One region of the Dactylosporangium sp. NPDC005572 genome, then DNA from elsewhere that is predicted to be linked to it. Evidence: riboswitches for the same ligand, from Rfam matches in the RefSeq annotation. Region 1 holds a riboswitch; each other region holds the start of a gene.

What was found. A riboswitch is a leader RNA that binds a small molecule or an ion and turns the genes downstream of it on or off. The one in region 1 is predicted to bind cyclic di-AMP.
Region 2: another riboswitch for cyclic di-AMP. It lies ahead of ABZS66_RS16620 (C39 family peptidase); the one in region 1 lies ahead of ABZS66_RS20565 (hypothetical protein).
Region 3: another riboswitch for cyclic di-AMP. It lies ahead of ABZS66_RS38820 (hypothetical protein); the one in region 1 lies ahead of ABZS66_RS20565 (hypothetical protein).
Region 4: another riboswitch for cyclic di-AMP. It lies ahead of ABZS66_RS28835 (hypothetical protein); the one in region 1 lies ahead of ABZS66_RS20565 (hypothetical protein).

What each region holds. Positions count from the first base shown of each region.
Region 1 covers NZ_JBEXCY010000038.1:37,954-41,154, reverse strand. The annotation lists gene ABZS66_RS20570 (LysR substrate-binding domain-containing protein) at 1-787, shown strand, start outside; gene ABZS66_RS20565 (hypothetical protein) at 788-1,813, opposite strand; cyclic di-AMP (ydaO/yuaA leader) riboswitch at 1,816-1,961, opposite strand; gene ABZS66_RS20560 (condensation domain-containing protein) at 2,049-3,201, opposite strand, start outside.
Region 2 covers NZ_JBEXCY010000028.1:4,409-7,609, forward strand. The annotation lists gene ABZS66_RS16615 (TDT family transporter) at 44-1,270, shown strand; cyclic di-AMP (ydaO/yuaA leader) riboswitch at 1,404-1,546, shown strand; gene ABZS66_RS16620 (C39 family peptidase) at 1,971-2,669, shown strand; gene ABZS66_RS16625 (hypothetical protein) at 2,736-2,882, shown strand; gene ABZS66_RS16630 (SHOCT domain-containing protein) at 2,954-3,201, opposite strand, start outside.
Region 3 covers NZ_JBEXCY010000116.1:4,142-7,342, forward strand. The annotation lists gene ABZS66_RS38805 (hypothetical protein) at 1-598, opposite strand, end outside; gene ABZS66_RS38810 (hypothetical protein) at 661-861, opposite strand; gene ABZS66_RS38815 (VTT domain-containing protein) at 1,043-1,627, shown strand; cyclic di-AMP (ydaO/yuaA leader) riboswitch at 1,713-1,846, shown strand; gene ABZS66_RS38820 (hypothetical protein) at 1,860-2,873, shown strand.
Region 4 covers NZ_JBEXCY010000068.1:18,934-22,134, reverse strand. The annotation lists gene ABZS66_RS28840 (polyprenyl synthetase family protein) at 1-471, shown strand, start outside; gene ABZS66_RS28835 (hypothetical protein) at 735-1,430, opposite strand; cyclic di-AMP (ydaO/yuaA leader) riboswitch at 1,609-1,763, opposite strand; gene ABZS66_RS28830 (diguanylate cyclase) at 1,810-3,201, opposite strand, start outside.

The sequences.
Region 1 (3,201 bases):
CGTCTCCCAGCAGCTCGCCCAGCTGGAGCACGCGGTCGGCCGGCCGCTCGTGGACCGATCGGGCCGGCGGGCCGAGCTGACCGCGGCCGGGCGGGTGCTCGCCGCACGGGCCGAGGCGATCGAGCAGCAGCTCACCGAGGCCGAGCGGGAGCTCGCCGCGATGGCCGGCCGGGCCGCGGGCCGGGTGCGGGTCGCCGCGTTCTCGACGGTGATCCAGCACCTGCTCATCCCGGCGATGGCCGGCCTGGCCCGGGACCACCCCGACGTGGTCTGCTCGATCACCGAGCTGGAGGGCGCCGCCGCGCTGCGCGAGCTGCGGCTCGGCGGCCTCGACGTCACGATCACCGAGCGGGACGCCGGCCTCGGCCTCGAACAGCGGCGAGGTGTGACGGTGGTACCGCTGGTCGAGGACCCGTACCGGGTGCTGGTCCCGGTCGGCTGGCCGGCGGTGCAGGGCTACGGCGACCTCGCGGACCGGCCGTGGATCGCCGGGCCGCCGTCCTCGACGACGGGCCAGGTGCTGGAGCGGCTGGGCCGCGAGCGCGGCTTCACGCCGCGCAGAGTCCACACCTGCGTCGACTACCCGGCGGTGTTCGCCCTGGTCGCGGCCGGGCACGGGGCGTCGATCGCGCCCGGCCTGGCGCTGCGGGCCGTCGACCGGTCGCGGGTGCGGGTCACCGACCTGCCCGGGGCCGGGGCCCGCCGCCTCGATGCGCTCGTGACGGCGGGCCGGGCCGGGCAGCCGGCGGTGGAGGCGCTGCTGGGCGCCCTCCGATCAATGCACTGATCAATACACTGAGAGGTGCACGTGGTTGGTGTGGTCGGAGCTCGGGTCGCCGTTGCCGCTGTTGTACGCGTGCCAGCCGGCGGCCGGGGTCCAGATCTGCCGGAACCAGACCACGTACATGACACCCAGCGCGCTGGCGTTGCGGACCAGCCAGGTGGCCAGCTGCGTGCCGTACTCCTTCGACGCGCCCGTCGCCACCCCGCCGAAGCCGCTGGTGTCGGCCGCGAAGTCGCACGCCCGGCCCTTGGGGTGCTCGTAAGGCTCGCCCGGTGGTCGCCAGCACGACACGAAGTGCTTGAACCCGGCCTTCTGCACCTGCTGGAGCGCGTGCAGCGTGCGCGGGGTCAGGCAGCCCTTCGTGGTCGGGTCGTCGGCGGAGCACGACTCGGCCGGCCACGACCCGTCGGCCCGCCGCGGCGCCGGCTCGGCGTTCGTCGACGGCGCGTTGGCGCTCGTGGTCGTCGCCGTGTCGAGACCCTTCTGCGCGGCCTTGTTCTGCGCGGCCACGAGGGCCTGCTCGACCTCGGTCTTCTGCTTCGCCATCACCGCGAGCTGCGCCTGCTGCCTGGCCACCTCGGCGTCGATGGTGGCCTTGGTACCGCCGAGCTGCTCCCGCAGCGACGACAGCTGCTTGAGCTGCGCGGCGTTCTGCCGCGCGAGGACCTCCAGGGTGCTCACCTTGTCGGCGAAGACCCCCGGCGAGGCGCTGTCCAGCAGTGAGGACGCGCTGCGCAGCCCGCCCCCGTTCTGGTACGCGGCGATCGTGATGGACTGCGTCTCGTCGCGGAGCTTCTCGTACCGCGGCTCCAGCTCGGCCTGCTGGGCGGCGAGCCCGGCCTGGCGCTGCTGGGAGGCGGCGAGCGCGTTCTGCGCGTCGATGTACGCCCGGTTCGCGGTGTCGAGCTTCTGCATGAGCTCGGTGGTGCCGCCTTCGTCCCCGGGCGTCGGTGCGGCCGAGACGGCGTTCGGTGTCAACAGGACCGCCAGCGCGCACACGGCGGCGACGATCCACGGAGGTCTGGACATACTGTTCCCTCCATCGGCCGCCTACCGGGTTAGCTGACGGATTCGGAACGGAACAGTCGCCCCTACCGCGCTCGATGCGCGCGGATTCACCCCAAACAGGACACAATGGGTCCCCGGCTCGCATGATGCGACTCGGCGGCAGCCTCACCGGTATGTGGGGCCTCCCGGAGCCTAATCACCCCGAAATTCCCCCATCGCACCACCTGTCCGCATCTGCCCGGTGGCCGACCGCCGCTCAGCGGGCCGCCGTGTACAGCGCGGCCGTCGTGACCTGGTCGTCGGTGGCCGCGCGGACCGCCAGGCGCTCCAGGTCGGTGAGGAAGCCGAGCGGGCCGCGGCGGCCCAGGAAGCCGTGCTCGACGCACAACATGAGCTCGGCGGTGTCGCCCAGATCCATCAGGAACATGAAGAAGTTGGCGTGCATCGGCCGGCGGTCGATCACCGGGGAGCGCAGCTTCGTCGCCGGCAGCGCCGCCTGGATCCGTTCGGCCAGCTCGGCCGGCGGCACGAGGTGTCCCGGCGACCGGTCCAGGACGAAGCGGGTGTCGTTGAAGAAGCAGTAGCCGTCCGGTGTGATCCCGCGGCGCTCGGCGACCGCCACGAACATGGCGTCGAGGTCGAGCGGGTCGTACTCGCAGTGGGCGTACGCCGTCAGGGCCGCGTCCGCCGAGCGGCGCAGCAGGCCGCCGACCGTCTCGTCGCGGTACCCGGCCGGGTCGCAGTCGAGCCGGAAGAGCGCGTTCTGGTTGAACGCGGCGACCACCCCGCGGCTCGCCGGCCGGAACCGGGTCGACACGATCGAGCGCAGGAACGTCTCCCGCTCGGCGGTGTACGCCGCGAGCTGCAGCGCCGTCAGGCCCTGCAGAGCGGTCGCCGGTGGGACGCCGTGGCGGGCGGCGAGGTCGTTGGTGGCCAGGGCGAGGGCCGGCGACTGGATCAGGCCCCAGTCGAGGTTCGGCGGCCGGCCGTCGCGGATGCTCTCGATCATGCTCGCCGGGATCTCGGCGAGGTGCTTCTCCCAGAACGCCAGCGCCTTCGCCGCCCGGCGCCGCCCGACGGCGGACCGCTCGTACTCGCCGCGTTCGAGGGGCTGCTGGCCGGGCTCGACGACGACCGGCGGGTCGGCGAGCAGGTTCGCCAGGTCGCCGCGGACGATCGCGAAGCTCCACCCGTCGACCGCCATGTGGCTGGCCGCGAGCAGCACCGTCTGCGGCGCGCCGTCGCGGACCAGCACGGCGACCCGCAGCGGCAGGTCGGCGGCCATGTCGAACCACCGCACCCGCAGGGCCTCGCCGAGCTCGGCGGCGGCCTCGGCCGAGCCGCGGTCGCCCAGCTCGTGGACCTCCAGGGGGACCTCGCCCTGGGGAAGGACGCGCTGGAGCGGGCCG
Region 2 (3,201 bases), on a different contig from region 1:
AACCCGGCTACCCGCCGGCGCGAGCGGATCCGATCGTGGGGGTGTGAGGACCTCGACGCTGCCCCAACCGGCCGGTCTCCGGCCCGCCGACCCACGCCGGGACCCAGGCACCCTGGACGGGCCGGCGCACCGGCTCGCCCGGTTCGGGGTGCTGACCGACCTGGCGCACCCCCGCGACCTGCTGGCGAACCTGACCCCGAACTGGTACGCGTCGATCATGGGCACCGGCATCGTGGCCACCGCCGCCGCGTCGTTGCCCCTGCACCTGCCCGGCCTGCGCACGTTCGCCGTCGTCGTGTGGGCGTGCGCCGCGCTGCTGCTCGTCGGGCTCACCGCCGCCACGGTGGCGCACTGGCGGCGCCACCCCGCCACGGCCCGCGGCCACCACGCCGACCCGGTCATGGCGCACTTCTACGGCGCGCCGCCGATGGCGATGCTCACCGTCGGCGCCGGCACCCTCCTGCTCGGCCGGGACCTGATCGGCGTCGGCGCCGCGGTCGCCGCCGACTGGGTGCTGTGGCTCGCCGGGACCGCCGCCGGGCTCGCCACCGCCGCGTGGGTGCCGTACCTGCAGTTCACCCGCCACCACGACGTCGATGCGCGCAGCGCGTTCGGGGGCTGGCTGATGCCGGTCGTGCCGCCGATGGTGTCGGCGTCGACCGGCGCGCTGCTCGTGCCGTACACCCCGGCCGGGCAGCCCCGAACGACCCTGATCCTGCTCTGTTACGCCATGTTCGGGCTCAGCCTCATCGCCTCGCTGATCATCATCACCGTCATCTGGAACCGCCTCGCCCAGCACAGGACCGGACCCGCCCGGATGGTGCCCACCCTGTGGATCGTCCTCGGCCCGCTCGGTCAGTCGATCACCGCCGCGAACCTGCTCGGTGGTGTCGCCGACCAGGCCCTCCCCGGCCCCTACGCACACGCCCTGCAGCTGTTCGGCGTCGTGTACGGGGTGCCGGTCTGGGGCTTCGCACTGCTCTGGGCAGGCATCGCCGCCGCCGTCACCATCAAGACCGCCCGCGAACACCTGCCCTTCTCGCTGACCTGGTGGTCGTTCACCTTCCCCATCGGCACCGTCGTCACCGGCACCTCAGGACTCGCCCTGCACACCGGCGCCGCCCTGTTCCGAGTGGCCGCCGTCATCGGCTACGCCGTCCTGCTCACCGCCTGGGCCGTCGTCGCGGCCCGCACCGTCCGCGGCAGCCTCCGCGGGACGCTGTTCGCCCCGCCGGCAGCCCCGGCGGTGGCTCGGCCGGCCTCGGCCTGACGAGTCGTGAAGCCGACGACGCGGGAGCGCGTCGACTGCGGTTCTTTCCAGGTAGCGGGCCTTGGCAGGGCCGGTGGCCCTGCGTAACGTCTTGGGTCGCCTGACCCGGTTCGTGCTCACAACAGGTGGCGCCGGGACGGGCCCGCTGAGTCGTGCACGCACGAGCCGGGGACCCACCGCAAGTCTGGGGTGAATCCGCGGGCCGACGGCCCGTGGTAGGGCGACCTTCGCGCCCGAATCCGTCAGCTAACCCGGTAGGCGGACGCGTAAGGAGACATGCCTGTGCACAGCCGGCTCAACCCCCACCGCAGCAGCCCTCGCCAGCCGCGCACTCGCGCGGCCGCACGCCGATCGGTAACGGCAGGACGCTAGTGCGGATCGCTGCGATGCGGCGGGCGACCACACCGCCGCGCGTTTGCTGGACAACCGCTCGCCATCAGCGCTGACGCCATGTGTCATCACGCGCCCCGCACGCTGCGGCGTGGCGGCGTGCGCTGCCCTGAACGTGATCAGGCACCTGGCGGTGCCGCCGCGTGCCGACGGTGAACCGCGCCCTTGCCCAGCATGTTCGGGCCGTCCGCGCGCGCCGACGACCGATCGATCGCCCCGGTCGAAGCCCTGGAGAGTCGCAATGAACCTTGTACCTGTACGACGTCGGCAGGCCCGGCACTCGGCGCCCGCGCGTCATCCGAGAGCGGCCGTGATCTCCTGTGCGCTGCTTGCCGCGGCCGCCTCGGTCGGCATCGTGCTCAGTCAGCTCGGCGATCCGCCGTCCGCTCGCAGCGCCTCGGCCGGTGCAGCGCCGGCGGAGCAGTCGGTGGCCGGGCACGGTGCGGACCAGCACCTCACTGATGCGCCAGCGCAGTCGACGGTGCCGGCCCCGTCGACGAAGGTCCTCGAGTACCAGTTCCAGTTGCAGCCCAACTACTACTACTGCGGGCCGGCCGCCACCCGGATCGCGCTCACGGCGGCCGGCCATGCCGTCAGCCAGGGCCAGGCCGCTGACCTGCTGGGCACCACCACCAGCGGGACGAACTCGGCCTTCGACGTCAGCCGGGCGCTCAACAGCGTGCTCGGCAACGGCCAGACGGTGTACCGGACCAGGGAGATCCCGGCCTACCCGGCGACGTCGGCGCAGGCGGCCCAACTGCAGGCGGACGTGGTGAACACCATCGGCGGCGGGCGGGCCGTCGTCGCCAACATCGCCGGGCATCTCACCGACAACGCGGGTGTCGTCCACTCCTACGAAGGTGGGCACTACCTCACCCTCGTCGGATACCAGGACGGCGGCAAGACGGTGAAGATCGCCGATCCGGCCAACCCCAGGGGCGACGGCACCTACTGGGTGAGCATCCCCAAGCTGGCCGACTGGATCTCCCAGCGTGGTTACTCGTACTGATCGCCGGCGTGGTCGGCGGTCGGCAACCGTGCACGATCGTGGTGGCGCGACCTCGTGGGTCCAGCCATGGCGTCCAGCGTGCTGGTCGTCGTCACGATGTGGGCCGGCCAGGGTGGCCTGTACGAGCTGGGCGGCCTGACCGCCGGCGGCACATCGATCGGTCGGCTGGCCGGTCTGGTCTCGGCCGACCTTTGCTCATCCAGGTCCCGCTGATGGCCCGGGTGCCGGTATTCGAACGCCCCTACGGCCAGGACCGGGACGGTGGTCATCGCCCTACCTCGGGATCAGGCCCGCTGGCGCATGTTGCCGCTCAACCCGAGCTGCGCCGACTTGGCCCGCTCGTACTCCGACTCGGTCAGCACGCCACGCTGCCGCAGATCGGCGAGCTTGGCCAGCTCGTCCGCCGAGCTCGGGGCGCTCGGGGCGCCGGCGGCCTCGCGCACATACTGCCGCATCTGCGCCTCCTGCTGCCGGGCCCGCGCGGCGGTCCGCTCGTTCATCGACCGGCCCCGCGCAATTATGTACGTCAACG
Region 3 (3,201 bases), on a different contig from region 1:
CGTAGACGGCGACGGCGATGTCGGCTGTCGTCGGGTCGACGGCTGAGCGGATCTTGCGGTGCAGCACCTTGGCGATGGCCGCCGTGCGCTGCTCCTTGCGCTTCTCGGCCCGGGCCGCGGCGAGGGAGGTGTAGAGGCCGAGCTTCGTGTCGGCCTTGGCGAGGTTCTTGGCGCGCAGGGTCATCCACGGGTGGCGGATCCAGTGGCCGACCACCTCGTACGCGGGTGTGGTCGGTGGCAGGTCGCCCTTGGCCCGCAGCCGGTCGCGGCGCTGGTTCTCGGTGTGCATGAGCCACACGAGGTACCCCAGGGCGGACATTCCGGCGAAGAACCCGGCGAGCAGCTTGTCGTCGTGGGCCATCCAGTTGAACGCGACCGCGAACGCGGCGATGAGCGCCGACAGGAACCGCGACGCGGTCGCCCGCTCGCCCAGCCGGCGCCGTACGTCGGCGTTGGCGAGCACCACGATGCCGCCCAGTTCGAGCGCGGCGACGGCCGGGATGGCCCAGATCAGCGGGATGCCGAGGGCCTGGACCGCGCCGGTCACCTGCCCGGCCAGTGCGACCAGCAGAACCACGACGTAGAACAGCTGGCGCATGTAGGAGGTGCGTCGAACGGTCTTTTGCAGGTCGGCGTCGTGTTGGCCAATGCCCGGCGTCGTCACCGGTTTCTCCCGTCATCCGCTGCGGGCAGCGGGTATCCCCGTGCCGCGAGGAACTCGGCCAGCGCGAGGTCCACGGAGCTCTGCACCGTGGTGTTGTGATCGATGACGAACCGCTGCAGCATCTGCTCGATCTCGACCCGCACCCGGGTGTTGAGCTGCACGCGCTCGAAGCGCGGCCGCTGCGGCGGCATCGCCACCGTCTTCTCTGTCGCGTCCAAGTGGATCTCTCCCGCTAGCCGTTTGCTAGCGGGGACGCTAGCAAAGCAACCGTCGATGGCCGAATCAGACACGCCGACCCTGGGGATGACCCCGGTCTCGGGGTCTGCTCGGGGTCGCTCCCTGATGTGCGGCAGATACGCTCAGCCATACCGTCCTTGCATGACCTTTCTCGAAGCGGTACCGGGACCCCTGCTGGGCCTCGCGCTCGGCCTGGTCATGCTCCTCGACGCGATCCCGCTCATCGGCATCCTCGTGCCGGCGGACGTCGCGATCCTCACCACGTCGGGCTCGGTCGACCCGTTCACCAGCCTCGGCTGGGTCGTCGCCGGGTGCCTCGCCGGCTGGTCGATCACCTTCTTCGCCGGGCGGTATCTCGGCGAGCGGTTACGCCGCGGCCGCTTCGGCGCGTGGGTCGGCGCCGAGCGGTGGGCCACCGCCGACCGGGTCGTCCGCGAGGGCGGCAGCCGGATCCTGGTGACCGCGCCATTCCTGCCGTTCGTCAACACGCTCGTCCCGCTCGCCGCGGGCGGCCTCCGGATGCCCTACGGGCGCTTCCTGCGCACCGCCGCGATCGGTTCGGTGCTCTGGGGCGGGCTGTACGTCGGCCTGGGCACGCTCGCCGAGCAGGTCGCCGGCGTGCTGCCGACCGGCAACCTCACGATGGTGGTCACTGTCGCCCTAGGGCTGACCTTCGGCTGGATCGCCTTGCTGGGCACCCGCAAGCTGGCTACCGTCCGTAGTTGAGTGGTAGGCATTCTCGGTCCTGCGCAATCCGGTGACGATTCGGTAATCTGAGCCCGGATTCGCCTGGCGGCGCCCCTCGGTGCCAGTGGATCCGCCGCCGAATCGGTTTCGACCGAGCCGGGGACCCACCGATTTCTGGGGTGAATCCGCATTCGCGGTAGGGCCACTGTTCCGTCCCGAACCCGTCAGCTAACTCGGTAGGCGGTGCGCGGAGGGACAGAAAGTGATCAATATGCGACGCCGGGCGGCACTCCTGCTGGCTGCGGTGCTCGTCACGGTGGGTGCGTGGGCCACGCCCGCGTCGGCCGCACCGGGCGATCCGACCGCGCCGCCGGACGAGGGCAGCGCCAACATGACGCTGGGCGAAAAGCTCGAGCAGGCCAACCGCGAGTTCCTCGACGCCCAGGCGATCCTGGAGACGTCGAAGAAGAAGCAGGCCGAGCTCGCCGAGCAGATGGCCGCCATGCAGCGCGAGATGGCGCCGGTGCAGGCGTCGGTCAATCTCATCGCCGCCGCCTCGTACCGCACGGGCGGCATCCGGATCACGTCGGCGCTCATCACCACCGACTCCCCCGAGCAGTTCATGGACCGGGCGGTGCTGGTGAACACCATCGCGCGGTACAACGACCGCCAGATCGCCCGCCTCAACAAGCTGCAGGCCGACCTCGCCGCCGCCAAGAAGGCGAGCGACGAGGAGGTCGCCAAGCAGCAGGCCCAGACCGACATCATGGGCAAGAAGAAGAAGGACGCCGAGACCGCCCTGACGAAACTGGGCAACGGCAGGGCCGACGGCTACGTGAACGCCAACTCACCGCTCGCCAACCCGGCCCCGCGCAACGCCGACGGCTCGTGGCCCGCCGAAAAATGCATCATCGACGACCCCACGACGACCAAGGGCTGCATCACCCCGCGCATGATCCACGCGGTGAAGGAAGCGCACGAAGCGGGATTCAAGCGATACTATTCCTGCTTCCGCCCGTCGGGCCCGTACGAACACCCGAAAGGCCGAGCCTGCGACTTCGCCGCCCAATCCAGCGGCTTCGGCGGCGTGGCCAGCGGCGGCGACCGAACCTACGGCAACAACTTGGCGGCCTTCTTCGTCAAGAACGCGAGCGCGCTGGGCGTGCTCTACGTGATCTGGTTCCGCCAGGTATGGACCCCGGCCGCCGGCTGGCACGCGTACAGCGGCGGCAACGGCGACCCGTCCAGCGACCATACGAATCACGTCCATCTGAGCGTAATTTGATGCTTTTCTGACTCGGGTCCGCGCAACGCACGACCGTCGCTCCCGCCAGACAACGCTCTTCTCGGCGCGACATTCGTCCCGCCGAGAAGACGCTGCCATCGCCGTCGTGCCAAGAACCCGCGGGCGGTCGCCCGCGCGGAAGGCCCGCGTGCCTGAGGACCCGCTCGGTCACGGAGCAGACGCGCCCAAACGGCGATCACGCGCCTGGCGTTCCATGATCGTGGGAAGCATTTGGCTGCTATGGCGACCACGAGTTTCCCTTGATCATGGGTGCGCAGCCGGCAGCCGTCGCGGGTGATCGGGCGATTCGCGGCCTGCAGCGCGGCGA
Region 4 (3,201 bases), on a different contig from region 1:
GTCGAGCAGCGCGCCGGCGCCGTCTTCGGCTGCGCGTGCGCGCTGGGCGCCCGGGCCGGCGGCGGCACCCTGGCCCAGGTCGACCAGCTGCGCCTGTTCGGCGTGCGGCTCGGCCTGGCCGTCCAGTTCACCGAGGACCTCACCGGCATCTGGGGCGACCCGGCCGAGACGGGCCGCCCGCTCTACGCCGACCTGCGCCGGCGCCGCCGCTCCCTTCCGGTCGCGGCGGCCCTGGCCGCGGGCGCGACCGAGGTCGCGGAGCTGCTGGGGAGCAAGGGCCGGCTCACGGACACCGACCTGGAGCGGGCGGCGAAGGCCATCGAGCAGTCGGGCGCCCGGGCCTGGTGCCGCCAGCAGGCCGACGACCTCCTGGCGCAGGCGCTGCTCGCCCTGGACCTGGCCACCCCGTCGGCTTCGGCGGTGGCCGAGCTGGTGGCCCTGGCCCGCCGGGCCACCCGCCACTCGCCGTAGCCCGCGCCACCCACCGTCGCGAGCGCCCACCGCAAGCGCCTACTACCGCCGCCGCCGCCGCGAGCGCCCGCCGCCGCCCGCCGCAAGCACATGCCGTTCCGATCTTGGAGTTGTGGTCCCGGAAATATCAGATATGAGCGATAAAATCCGGGACCACAACTCCAAGATCGCGCAGGTCTGGCGCCGACGCGGGTCTGGCGAAGGTGCGGTGTGGCGCAGCGCGGTGTGTGGCGCAGGTGTGGTGTGGCGCAGGTGTGGTGTGGTTAGGAGAGGGCCGCCACGATCTGTTCGGCCTTCGCCGCGTGCTTCTGGTAGGCGCCCGGAAAGGCCGACCGCTGGACCGCCTGGGCCGCGGCCGTCACGCTCATGCGCTCCCAGCCCCGCACGCGCGACAGCGCACCGTAGAACAGCATCGCCGAGTGGGCCGGGTCCATGAGCTGTGGCACGGTGCCCCAGCCCTGGCTGGCCCGCTGCTGGAACAGGCCGACCGAGTCGTGGTCGCTCGACAGGCCCTCGTGCGGCAGCCGCAGCGACGACGGCACGGCCTTGCTCGCGACGTTGTACAGGCTGCTCTCCTGCATCGCCGTCGCCACCGCGACGACGAGGGCGCGGCGCGGCATGCCCTGGGCGCGGCCCTGGCGCACGATGGTCGCGGCGTTGTCCATCTGGCGCTGGTCGAGGCCGGCGACCGGCCGTGGCTTGGCCGGCGCGGCGGCGGGCGGCGCAGCGGAGGTCGCCGGGGCCGGCGGTGCGGCCGGCGGGACGGTGGGCACGGAGGTCGGCGGCGCCTCGTAGGCGGCGTACGCCGGCAGTGCCATGAGCTGACTGTCTACAGTGGACGTGCCGGAGCCGGCCGCCAGCAAGGTGACGGACAGCGCGGCGATCGAGGCGGTGCCGGCCCGGACGGCCAGCCCGGGTCGGCGATGGCGTGGATGGAACTGGCGTGGCAGAACTCTCACGGAAACGGTTCCCTCAACAGACGAATGAGCGCAGGAGTCATCGGCACGGCACCGTGGAGCAAGGTGCCGCGCGAAATCGCGAAACAGGAGCCGCTAGGCGGGGCTCACCCGTCTGAGGGGAGGACGGCGCAGGGCCGTCGGAGAAGCATCTGAACGAGCATGCTGACGCACGAGCCTGAACTCCTTCCGAGGCCGCCTACCGGGTTAGCTGACGGGTTCGGGCGGGAGGATTCGCCCTACCACGGGCCGGCTGGGAGGCCGGCGCGCGGATACACCCCAGAACTACCTGGGTCCCCGGCTCGCGAACGGATCGCGACTCGACGGCGCCTGCCCGGCGGCACCAACCCGGCGCCCGTCGACCGGAGCAGACGACCCGACACTACTGGGCGTTATCCGGCCCGGCCAACCGCAGCAACGGGATCCCACCCGGTGCACCCGCATGCTCACCGAACGCGGTCACCCGACCGGTCACCCCGGACGCGTGTCGATGGCCCTTGACCAGGTACATCGCGCGATCGGCGGCGCGCAGGGCCGCTCCGGCGTCGGCAATCGTGGCATCGATCACGGCCACGCCGACGCTGACGCGTACGCGCAGAGCGTGACCTTCGTGACCGATCGGCGCGGACACGGCGCGCTCGACCCGGTCGACGAGCGTGGCGAGGTCGTCGGCGGGGACGTCCCCGGTGAGGATCACGAACTCGTCGCCGCCGAGCCGGGCCACCGTGTCGGTCGGGCGGACCAGCGACACCAGTCGCTGGGCGACCGCGACGAGCACCGCGTCGCCGGCGTCGTGGCCGAACGTGTCGTTGACCACCTTGAAGTCGTCGAGATCGCAGAACAGCAGCGCACCGGTCCCCCCGCCGGCGGCCGCCCGGTGGACCGCGGCGTCCAGGGGCGCGGCGAGCGCCTCGCGGTTCACCAGGCCGGTGAGCGGGTCGCGGGACGCGCGGCGGACCAGGTCGGCCTCGGCCGCCTTCCGGCCGGTGATGTCCTGCACCTGGGCGATCGCGAACGGCGGCGGGCCGGCGACCACGGAGACGGTGGCCGACACCCACACGATCTCGCCGTCGCCGCGCACGCAGCGCAGCTCGTAGTCGTGCATGGCGGCGCCGCCGAACGCGCCGGTCAGGACCGCGCGGCCCTCGTCGACGTCGTCGGGGTGGATGAGGTCGGCGAACCGCATGCTGAGCAGCACGTCCTCGTCCCGCCCGAGGAGCCGGCACAGGGCGGGGTTGACCCGGTTCAGCCGGGTGCGGTCCGGATCACCGGATGCCATCCCGATCATGCACATGCCGGTGCCGGCGCTGTTGAAGGCGAGCCGGAACGCGGCCTCGCTGGCGGCGAGCTGCCGGCGCTCGCGGCGCAGGGCCTCGACCAGGTTGGCGTTGTCGATCGCGATCCCGGCCTGCGCGGCGAGCATCTCCAGCAGCTCGCGCTGGAACGGGCCGGGCCGGCGCCCGTCGGCCGGCAGGTCGACGCCGAGGATGCCGACCAGCTCGCCGCCGGGGGCCCGCAGCGGCGCGAACAGGGCGTCGAGCGGGTGCCAGGCGTCGTCGGCCTCCGGGGCGCCGGGGACCTCCGCGGGCACCCACGACGGGATGGCGTCGCTGAACCGCTCCTGCGGGAGGTACCGCAGCTGCCCCCACCGCTCGGCCCGCTCCAGGTAGCCGTCGAGCTCCTCCGCCGGGTAGCGCACGCCGAGCAGCGTCTCGCGTGCCTCGTCCGACCCGGCGATCGCGACCGCCTCGTACACCTTGTCCGGATGGAGGTA